Regions from separate parts of the Weissella sp. ESL1139 genome, predicted to be linked through region 1. Evidence: a T-box and tRNA genes for the amino acid it is inferred to sense, from the RefSeq annotation. Region 1 holds a T-box; the other holds one or more tRNA genes.
What was found. A T-box is a leader RNA that pairs with one kind of tRNA and senses whether it is charged. The one in region 1 lies ahead of ACSYSF_RS06260 (valine--tRNA ligase), so its partner is inferred to be a tRNA-Val.
Positions count from the first base shown of each region.

Region 2: it has a tRNA-Val gene. The T-box ahead of ACSYSF_RS06260 (valine--tRNA ligase) is inferred to sense a tRNA for this amino acid. The anticodon was not compared.

Region 1 covers NZ_CP196375.1:1,271,913-1,277,866, forward strand. Annotated here, with positions in the region: gene ACSYSF_RS06260 (valine--tRNA ligase) at 82-2,748, opposite strand; T-box leader at 2,825-3,036, opposite strand; gene ACSYSF_RS06265 (LysE/ArgO family amino acid transporter) at 3,083-3,700, opposite strand; gene trhA (PAQR family membrane homeostasis protein TrhA) at 3,818-4,474, shown strand; gene ACSYSF_RS06275 (hypothetical protein) at 4,537-5,244, opposite strand; gene ACSYSF_RS06280 (hypothetical protein) at 5,374-5,954, opposite strand, start outside.
Region 2 covers NZ_CP196375.1:1,026,948-1,032,901, reverse strand. Annotated here, with positions in the region: rRNA gene ACSYSF_RS04990 (23S ribosomal RNA) at 1-2,694, shown strand, start outside; rRNA gene rrf (5S ribosomal RNA) at 2,770-2,886, shown strand; tRNA gene ACSYSF_RS04980 (tRNA-Val) at 2,892-2,964, shown strand; gene tgt (tRNA guanosine(34) transglycosylase Tgt) at 3,149-4,294, shown strand; gene yajC (preprotein translocase subunit YajC) at 4,332-4,691, shown strand; gene dinB (DNA polymerase IV) at 4,809-5,924, shown strand.

The DNA of each region.
Region 1 (5,954 bases):
TAACGACGAACAGCTTAAATTCGTTATTCACAATATAATTCATTATACACGTTGATATTTATTATCGCAAGTAATTTTCACTTATGCTTTAGCATCTTTTAGTTGTGCTAAACGGTCTTGCGTTACTTGTAACTTCTTTTCCCAATCAGCTAACTTCTCACGCTCACTAGCAACGACTGATTCAGGTGCGTTGTTAACAAACTTTTCATTACCTAACTTACCATTTGCGCGTTTCACTTCGCCTTGGAACTTCTTGATTTCATCTTGCAAACGTGCAATTTCATCATCTAAATCAATTAGTTCAGCCAAAGGTACATAAATTTCGGCACCAGTAATAAGTTGTGTCATTGCCAAGTCAGGGGCATCGATATCAGCCGCGATTTGCAAATCCTTAGGCTTAACAAAGCGGTTGATGTAGTCAGCATTTTCTTTGAAAATACGTTGCAAATTCTCATCGTCTGTCTTAATCAAAACATCGATTGCTGTTGACATTGGTGCATTTGCATCAGTACGGATAGTACGAACAGCCTTAATTAGATCAATCAAACTATTGAAATCAACTTCAGCAGCTTCATCATTTAATTCGTCATGAACAACTGGATAAGCCGCCGTAACAATCGTTTCACCTTCATGTGGCATTTCTTGCCAAATAGCTTCAGTCACAAATGGCATGATTGGGTGTAGTAAACGCAATGTATTATCCAATACGTAAGCTAAGATAGCTTGTACTGTCTTTTGAGCTGCTTGGTCATCCCCATTCAAAGTTTCCTTTGTCATTTCAATATACCAATCAGCAAAATCGTTCCAAATAAAGTTATACAATGTACGGCCAGCTTCACCGAACTCAAACTTATCGAAGTTCTTTGTCACTGAAGCAATTGTCTTGTTCAAACGTGACAAAATCCACTTATCAGCTAGCGAGAACTTGCTACGATCTGCTGGCAACTCAGCCTTGGTATCATCAGCAAGATTCATTAGTACATAACGTGATGCATTCCAAATCTTATTAATAAAGTTCCAAGCTGAATCCATCTTAGTATATGAGAAACGCACGTCTTGACCTGGTGTTGAACCAGTAGCTAAGAACCAGCGCAATGCATCAGCACCATATTGCTCAATGACATCCATCGGGTCAATACCATTACCCAATGACTTTGACATCTTGCGACCTTGCTCATCACGAATCAAACCGTGAATCAACACATTCTTAAATGGACGACGACCAGTAAACTCCTTTGATTGGAACATCATACGAGCAACCCAGAAGAAAATAATGTCATATCCTGTAACTAACGTATCAGTTGGGAAGTAACGCTTAAAGTCTTCTGCATCAACATCTGGCCAACCCATTGTTGAAAATGGCCACAAAGCTGATGAGAACCAAGTATCAAGTACATCTGAATCTTGCTCCCAGTTTTCAATATCTTCTGGAGCTTCCATACCAACGTACATTTCACCAGTTTCTTTATGATACCAAGCTGGGATTTGATGTCCCCACCACAATTGACGTGAAATAACCCAGTCATGAATATCATCCATCCAACGCGTAAAGGTACCTTCAAAACGTGGTGGATAGAAATCAACCCGGTCATCTGACTTTTGCATTGCTAAAGCTTGCTCAGCCAAAGGCTTCATCTTAACAAACCATTGCGTTGAAAGACGTGATTCAACCTGAACACCTGTTCGTTCTGAATGACCCACAGCGTGCACAATTGGTTCAACTGATAGCATCCAGCCACCAGCTTCCAAATCAGCAACCATTGCTTTGCGTGCATCAAAGCGATCCATACCAGCATACTTACCAGCACGTTCATTCATTGAAGCATCTTCATTCATGGTGTTAATACGTTCCAAATTATGACGATTACCAACACCAAAGTCATTAGGATCATGAGCTGGCGTAATTTTAACCATTCCAGAACCAAACTCTGGATCAACGTATTCATCAGCAACAATTGGCACTTCACGGTTAACCAATGGTACCAAAACCTTTTGACCCACCAAAGCCTTATAACGCTCATCTGATGGGTGCACAGCAACAGCAACATCCCCAAACATAGTTTCGGGACGTGTTGTCGCAATTTCAATATAGTGCTTACCTTCATAAGTCGTATCAGGATCTACGAATGGATATTGCACGTGATAAAAGGCCCCTTCATCATCTTGGTGGATAACTTCAATATCAGACAAAGCAGTCCGGGCTTTTGGATCCCAGTTGATAATGTACTCACCACGGTAAATCAAACCTTTTTCATACAAAGTTACGAATACCTTGCGGACAGCTTCTGACAAGCCATCATCCAAAGTAAAGCGCTCACGATCGTAATCTAATGAAAGACCTAGCTTACCCCACTGTGACTTAATCGTTGCTGCATATTCATTTTTCCAATCCCAAACTTGATCAACAAACTTTTCACGACCTAAATCATAACGTGAAATGCCATCTTTGGCTAAACGTTGCTCAACTTTAGCTTGTGTTGCAATACCAGCATGATCCATACCTGGTAACCATAACGTATCAAACCCTTGCATACGCTTTTGGCGAATAATCATATCTTGTAACGTTGTGTCCCAAGCATGACCCAAATGCAACTTTCCAGTAACATTTGGAGGTGGAATAACAATTGAATAAGGACGTGCCTTTTTATTACCTGATGGCTTAAAACGTTTCTCTTGTACCCACTTATCGTAACGACCTGCTTCAACAGCAGATGGGTTGTACTTACCGGGCATATCAATTTCTCGCATAACCTTAACTCCTTATTTTTTCTGCTCTAAACTCATTTGGGCCCATTAAAAAAGCCCCGACCATGCATCATTGCATGATCAGGGCGAAATCATCGCGGTACCACCTGAAATTAGAGTTTCATTCTCTATCTCATTATGACTTAACGCGTCATCACGTTATCAATTACTCAATATTCATCGATAAAGCCCATTAGCTACCTTCCAAGTGAGGTTATCAAAATCTTACACCAAAATGATTTTGTCGCTGTCCATAACACATACTTGTACTCTCTAATGCATTGCTATGAACGTAATTTTACAATGTTAGGGCATAAAAATCAAGATTGATTATTGCTTAAATCAATTCAATAATTGCGTGTATCAATAAATAAGCACCATAAATGAGCACAATCAATCCAGATATAATATTAACCCAGATAAGAACTTTTCTAGGCAACCGCTCTTTCAGTATATTCATCACAATGGTAATTGTATTAAACCAAATAAACGTTGCCATCACGACACCAATAATAAATGGCCAAATTTGATTTGACGCTAAAGTACCTCTTAAAGCCCCTAATAATAAACTACCATCAATTAATGCTTGTGGATTTGCCCAAGAAACAACAAAGGCCGAAACAAAGGCTTTTGTAGCTGGTAAATTATTAGCTTTAGTATTTAACTGGACATTATTTGCACCACGTAAAATTCCCCAACCAATCCAAACAACCAAGGCACCACCAACTAACATTACAATCAACCTTAGCCAACTAGCCGAATTGATAATTGCGCCCATGCCAAAAAAGGCGGATAGAGAAAATAAAGAATCAGCAATCCACACAAATAAAACGTAGACTAGTGATCGTTTAAATGAATTGGTTAACGCATTATTAAAGACATACAAATTTTGCATACCAATTGGGGCTACAAACGCAAAGCCAATCATCATTCCCTTTATTAACGTTGCTACCATAATTCCTTCTCCTTTGTTTTATTAACCACTACATATAGTTTACAAAACTAGATTAATTGGTTATTATAAACATAATCTATTAAATAAAAAATTTTAGCCACCAATACGGAGGTGCCTATGCCGACTTTAACTACTAAAAATCGTCGTTATCTCATTACATATGAAACTTTAAATGCCGTTACGCATGGTCTTGGCGTGGTTGCTGCAATTGCAGGTGCAACTATCCTACTAATTAATAGTATCCGCCATGGATTTTCTGCTTTTACAATTGTCGCCTTATCTATTTATGTCGCTTCAATTATCAGCTTTTTACTTGCATCAACTTTATTTCACGCGCTAATCTTTACCAAAGCAGGCAAAGTCTTTCAATTTTTAGACCACTCCGGCATTTACTTAGTCATTCTAGGTAGCTATACCCCATATACATGGCTCTTTTTAAAACCGGAAGTTGGTTGGCCAATTTGGTTAACGATTCTTTTATGTACAATTCTCGGTCTTGTCTATGATACCTTTTTTGTCGGACGCTGGCCATGGGTTTCCGTCATTATCTACGTTTTCATGGGATGGTTTATTGTTGCCGCAATGCCGGCTCTCCATCATACATTATCAACGTCATCATTTTACTTACTACTAGCTGGTGGTATTACTTACACTGTTGGTGCTTTGTTATACCTGATGCCAAAACTACCACTAAATCATGTTTACTGGCATTTGTTTGTACTGGGTGGTGCGACATTGATGTATCTATCTGTATATGGCATGTTATTCCATTAAAAAAGCACGAGTCAACAAGGATGCATTTTAAGTCCCTGCTGACTCGTGTTTTATTTTTTAATTTATTTATTTTTTACAATACCCGTTTTCACCCATTGATTAAAGTCATCATCAGGCGTGGCGTTTTGACCACCCTGTTGTTTATTCTTATAATCATTTTTTTGTTTTTGCGTTAACGCATCCCAAGCAGCACCACCAATTGCATAGTGATCTGAGCTTAATAAGACATCTTTAATAGATGCATCATCAGCTAACTTATCACTCATTGCAATTTGATTATTTTGCCACTTAGCAGCAAGCGCGTACTCAGTACCATCTTCAAGTTCTACTTGTCGAGCTGTCGCAACAGCAGTCATCCCTTGCTCCTTGGCAGCCTTCAAAATAGTAACACTTGCCCTAGCATAAGCAGCCATAAATTCATCTAATGTCTTTGTATTATCATCCTTAAAGACAACTTGAATGGTTTTAGCATCTTGTTTAATTGACGCTACCTTTGGTGCATCAATCTGATCTTTCAGTAAACTAGCTATATCTAACTGTTTATCAGCCCTATTAGTTGTAGCTGATGTCTTTTTCACAGTGACTTTTTTAGCCTTCTTAGTACTTGAACTGTTATGATGCCCTTCAGTTTTGATACTTTCTGATGATGTGTTAACAGTTGCTGCCTCCTCTGTTGGATGAGACGAACTATTAAAGACAATTGCGAAAACAGCAACTACTGCTGCAACTACCATAATTCCTATGATCATTGTAACTTGTCGTTTGTGCATTATGATTTACCTTTCTATTCCTTAAACCATAATATTCTACCATAGAAAGTTTTTCTTTTTTAATCACCATGTCACATTTAGATTAATAAACGCTAACGCTTTGTTAAATTTTGCATACATTTTGTAACATTATTTATTGCGACCAAATAACCGGGCAAAGAAGCCACGAATACCACCACGCTTACGACGTTTGGTACGCGTATCTGGTAATGCATCAACTGCTTTTTCTGACTTGGCTTCAGGCGTGACAGCTTCTGATGAAGTAGCGGGCTCTGATTCAGACGCTGCTGTTGCCGCTGAAACAGCTGATTCTGTTTCATAAGATGCTTCACTGTCATCATCTAATGCTGCAGTATTTTCAGTCGATCTTTCTGCCTCTGACGCCTCGTCAATTACCGGTGTCTCTGTAGTTTCTTGAATTACTGATAATGTTTCATCAGGTGCCTCGTCTGCTGGGTGGCTTTCTGCTTCAGCTTGTTGCTTCTTCTCTTCTTCAGCTTGTTGCTTTTTTGCCTCAGCTTGCTTCTTTGCTTCAGCCTGCTGCTTTTCTAGCTCAGCCTTTTTCTTTGTAGCCGCAACCTTTTGTTTTTCTTGTTCAGCCTTTTTCTTTTCTACTTCAGCTTGTTGTTTAACAGCTTCTGTCTGCATATACTCAGCAATCATTTCATCAGTTAATGCTGGCATTGTTAAGGTTTTTGAGGTTACACCTA
Region 2 (5,954 bases), 240 kb from region 1:
GAAAAATCGATTCCGTTAGTAGCGGCGAGCGAACGCGGAGTAGCCCAAACCAGAATGCTTGCACTCTGGGGTTGTAGGACTACCGTTGTGGAGTTACAAATTTGTTTATTAACAGAATCAGTTGGGAAACTGAGCGAAACAGGGTGATAGCCCCGTATGTGAAAGTAAGCAAACTCCCGTGTAGGATCCTGAGTACGGCCGGACACGTGAAATCCGGTCGGAAACTGCGAGGACCATCTCGTAAGGCTAAATACTCTCTAGTGACCGATAGTGAACCAGTACCGTGAGGGAAAGGTGAAAAGCACCCCGGAAGGGGAGTGAAAAAGTTCCTGAAACCATGTGCCTACAACAAGTTAGAGCCCGTTAATGGGTGATAGCGTGCCTTTTGTAGAATGAACCGGCGAGTTACGATACCATGCGAGGTTAAGGTGGAAAGACCGGAGCCGTAGCGAAAGCGAGTCTGAAATGGGCGCTTAAGTATGTTGTTGTAGACCCGAAACCAGGTGACCTACCCATGTCCAGGGTGAAGGTGTGGTAAAACGCACTGGAGGCCCGAACCCGTACATGTTGAAAAATGTTGGGATGAGGTGTGGGTAGCGGTGAAATTCCAATCGAACTTGGAGATAGCTGGTTCTCTCCGAAATAGCTTTAGGGCTAGCCTCGGAAGATAGCGTGTTGGAGGTAGAGCACTGTTTTGATGCGGGGCCCATCTCGGGTTACTAAATTAAGATAAACTCCGAATGCCAATCACGTATGTCCTGGAGTCAGACAGTGAGTGATAAGATCCATTGTCGAAAGGGGAACAGCCCAGATCGTCAGTTAAGGTCCCTAAGTGTGTGTTAAGTGGAAAAGGATGTGAAGTTGCATAGACAACTAGGATGTTGGCTCAGAAGCAGCCACCATTTAAAGAGTGCGTAATAGCTCACTAGTCGAGTGATTCTGCGCCGAAAATGTACCGGGGCTAAACACACCACCGAAACTACGGGTGCCACGTAAGTGGCGCGATAGGAGAGCGTTCTAACGGCAGTGAAGTCAGACCGTGAGGACTGGTGGAGCGCTTAGAAGTGAGAATGCCGGTATGAGTAGCGAAAGACAGGTGAGAATCCTGTCCACCGTATGACTAAGGTTTCCTGGGGAAGGCTCGTCCTCCCAGGGTTAGTCGGGACCTAAGGCGAGGCCGAAAGGCGTAGTCGATGGCTAATAGGTTGAGATTCCTGTACCAGGTGAACATGTTTGAACAATGGAGGGACGCAGAAGGCTAACAGATCCCAGCGATTGGAAATGCTGGGTCAAGCAATAAGTCTTGAGGTGAGTTAAATGCTTGCTTCTTATAGGACAAGTTGTGATGAGGACCGAAATAAAGTAGGGAAGTCTGTGATGTCACGCTGCCGAGAAAAGCTTCTAGTTAGTGTTTACCTGCCCGTACCGCAAACCGACACAGGTAGTCGAGGAGAGCATCCTAAGGTGAGCGAGTGAACTCTCGTTAAGGAACTCGGCAAAATGACCCCGTAACTTCGGGAGAAGGGGTGCTCAGCGCAAGCTGAGCCGCAGTGAATAGGCCCAGGCGACTGTTTATCAAAAACACAGGTTTCTGCAAAATCGTAAGATGACGTATAGGGGCTGACGCCTGCCCGGTGCTGGAAGGTTAAAAGGAGTGCTTAGCTTCGGCGAAGGTACGAATTGAAGCCCCAGTAAACGGCGGCCGTAACTATAACGGTCCTAAGGTAGCGAAATTCCTTGTCGGGTAAGTTCCGACCCGCACGAAAGGCGTAACGATCTGGGCGCTGTCTCAACGAGAGACTCGGTGAAATTTAAAGACCCGTGAAGATGCGGGTTACCCGCGACAGGACGGAAAGACCCCATGGAGCTTTACTGTAGCTTGATATTGAGTGTTTGTGCAGCTTGTACAGCATAGGTAGGAGCCGTAGAAATCGGGACGCTAGTTTCGATGGAGGCACACGTGGGATACTACCCTCGTTGTATGAACACTCTAACTCACACCACTAAGCGTGGTGGAAGACAGTGTCTGGCAGGCAGTTTGACTGGGGCGGTCGCCTCCCAAAGAGTAACGGAGGCGCCCAAAGGTTCCCTCAGAATGGTTGGAAATCATTCGCAGAGTGTAAAGGCACAAGGGAGCTTGACTGTGAGACTTACCAGTCGAGCAGGTACGAAAGTAGGGCTTAGTGATCCGGTGGTTCCGCATGGAAGGGCCATCGCTCAACGGACAAAAGCTACCCTGGGGATAACAGGCTTATCTCCCCCAAGAGTCCACATCGACGGGGAGGTTTGGCACCTCGATGTCGGCTCATCGCATCCTGGGGCTGTAGTCGGTCCCAAGGGTTGGGCTGTTCGCCCATTAAAGCGGTACGCGAGCTGGGTTCAGAACGTCGTGAGACAGTTCGGTCCCTATCCGTCGCGGGCGTAGGAAATTTGAGAGGAGCTGCCCTTAGTACGAGAGGACCGGGGTGGACGTACCACTGGTGTATCAGTTGTTCCGCCAGGAGCATCGCTGAGTAGCTATGTACGGATGAGGTAAACGCTGAAAGCATCTAAGTGTGAAACTCGCCTCGAGATGAGATTTCCCATTCAGTAATGAAGTAAGACCCCTTATAGATGATAAGGTAGATAGGCTAGAAGTGGTAGTACGGTGACGTATGGAGCGGACTAGTACTAATGGTTCGAGGACTTAACCAAGTAGCAAGTGGTGTAAGGCAAGAAAATTTAATTATGATTCAGTTTTGAGAGAACTAAGTTCACTCAATAAATACGTGTCGTGATGATGGCACTGAGGTCACACCTGTTCCCATACCGAACACAGCAGTTAAGCTCAGTAGCGCCAAAAGTAGTTGGAGGATCGCCTCCTGCGAGGATAGGACGTCGCGATGCAACATGGACGTTTAGCTCAGCTGGGAGAGCACCTGCCTTACAAGCAGGGGGTCACAGGTTCGATCCCTGTAACGTCCATTTAGAGATGTTTTAAATCAAATTGTAAAATGAAGAGGTTGCCTTATTAGGTGGCCTCTTTCCTTTACACTGATATTTAAAATTTGAACAGTACGAATCTACTGTTTCTGATATAATGGATACTAGTTTACTTATGATAATAGTGCTTATCAATTTTAAACTAATAAACGAAAGGATATATGATATGTCGGATTATCCGGTGAAGTATGAATTACTTCATGTCGAAAAACATACTGGTGCACGGTTGGGTAAAATTACGACTCCTCATGGAGAAGTAATGACACCAATGTTTATGCCTGTTGGTACACAAGCAACCGTTAAAGGTGTATCACCACGTGAATTAAAAGAGATTAACTCACAATTTATCTTGTCAAATACATATCATTTGTGGTTAAGACCTGGTGATGAATTAATTGCACAGGCAGGTGGTCTTCATAAATTTATGAATTGGGACGGACCTATCTTAACTGACTCTGGTGGTTTTCAGGTATGGTCATTATCGGATCATAACAGCATTACTGAAGAGGGTGTTACCTTTAGAAACCACCTAAATGGTGATAAGATGTTTTTGTCACCAGAAGTGGCTATGCGTATTCAGAACAATCTGGGTTCAGATGTTATGATGCAACTAGATGAAGCAATTCCATATTTTGAAACATATGATTATGTGAAGAAATCTGTTGAACGCACATCTCGTTGGGCCGATCGTGCACAACGTGCGCACAAGCGACCAGATGATCAAGCATTATTTGGAATAGTTCAGGGTGCTGGTTTTCATGAATTGAGAAAGCAGTCTGCTCAAGACTTAGTTTCTCTAGATTTGCCTGGTTATGCCATTGGTGGTTTATCAGTTGGTGAGTCTAAAAAAGAAATGAATCGTGTGTTAGATTTCACTGTACCGTTTTTACCAGAAAATAAACCACGTTATTTAATGGGGGTTGCAGCGCCAGATTCTTTGATTGATGCTTCGATTCGAGGTATTGATATGTTCGATTGTGTGTTACCAACACGTATCGGTCGTAAAGGAACGCTACTGACATCGAATGGTCGTGTGGTTATTAAGAATGCAAAATATAAGGATGATTTTTCTTTGATTGATTCAGAAACTGAAGATTATGGGTCACAGCATTTCACAAAAGCTTATCTCCATCACTTATTTAAGACTAATGAACTGTATGGACAAACAATTGCGTCAGTACACAATTTACGTTACTTATTAAAGTTAATGGAAGATATGCGGCAAGCAATCGCAGAAGATCGTTTATTAGAGTTCCGTGAAGAAACACTAAGTAAGTATGGCTATTTTAAACCAAATGCCCGCTTATTCTAGTCAGACTATGTATTATATTTAAGGAGTAAAATTTATTATGAATGCAAATATTTTAATTTTAATTGTTTTTATCGCTGCAATGTACTTTATTATGATTCGTCCACAACAAAAGGCACAAAAGAAGCGCCAAGCAATGATTAACAACGTACAACCTGGTGCAGATATTGTGACAATTGGTGGATTACACGGTAAAGTTTCTTCAGTGAACAAAGAAGCTCGTACATTTGAGTTGGATGCTGAAGGAATTATTTTGGTATTTGAGTTATCTGCTATTCGCCAAGTTGTTAAAGAAAGTGCTAACACTGCAGCACCTGTAACAACTGAGGATGCACCTAAAGAAGAAGAGCCAAAGCAAGAAGCAATTGAAGAAAATACATCAGACAATGATGAAAAATAATGTCATTAATGATATGAATTAGAGACTTTAGGAAGTAAACTAGTGTTAGATAGTTTGCTTCCTAAAGTTTTTTTAAATAAAAATTTAGATTGATAAGTTAAAAAAGTGAGGTACCCAATGACAGATTTATTGGAAATGCCAATACATTTAAATACTAATCGGCGAATTTTACATATTGATATGGATGCATTTTATGCGCAAATAGAAATGCGCGATAACCCAACTTATCGCACAGTGCCACTAATCTTAGCACGAGATCCACGTCAAACAGGTGGTCGTGGTGTTGTCGCGACTGCAAATTATGTAGCTCGAAAATTAGGCATACATTCTGCAATGAGTGCTGCTGAAGCGTTGAAATTAGCTCCTGAAGGGGTTTTTGTGACACCAAATTTCCAAAAGTATCGAGCTGTTTCGCATCAATTACATCAGATTTTTAAACGTTATACGAAGAAGATTGAACCGATTGCTTTTGATGAGGCGTATTTGGATATTACCGAAATGAGTACGAATCATCAAAAGTCGGTCGCTTTGGCACATGAAATACAACAAGTGATTTATGAAGAACTAAGTCTGACAAGTTCAGTAGGGGTATCGTTTAATAAATTTTTGGCTAAATTAGCCTCTGAGCATAATAAACCCAGTGGTTTTACAGTCGTAAATGAAAATGATATTAGAGCATTTTTAGATGTACTACCAATTGAAGATATTCGAGGTGTTGGTAAAAAAACGGCTGAACATATGCGCGAATTAGGCATAAATACTGGTCAAGACTTGTATAATACATCACAGAGTGATTTAGCAAATCTCTTTGGTAAAAGTGGTTATATTTTTTATGAACGTATTCGTGGTATTGACGATCGACCGGTTGTCTGGCAAAGAGAGCGAAAGTCGTTAGGGAAAGAGCGTACCTATGGACCGTTTTTAGATAACGAACAGGCTGTTTTAGATGAATTAAAAGATTTATCACAGCAATTGACTGATACATTAGTGAAGACCAGTCTTCATGGCAAAACTTTAGTCTTAAAATTGCGAGATAATGATTTTAAAACGGAAACGAGACGTGAGACTAATGTTGATTTTTTTGCTAATGATGCTCATGAAATTTATGAAGTCGCACAAAATATTTTTGAAGAACTTGGCGGTTATCAAAAACCAATTCGTTTATTGGGTTTAACAATGACTAATTTGGCCACATTATCATTTGAGAACATCGTATTAGACATATATCAGTAGCAAGATATGCAATTTTTCTGATATACTTAC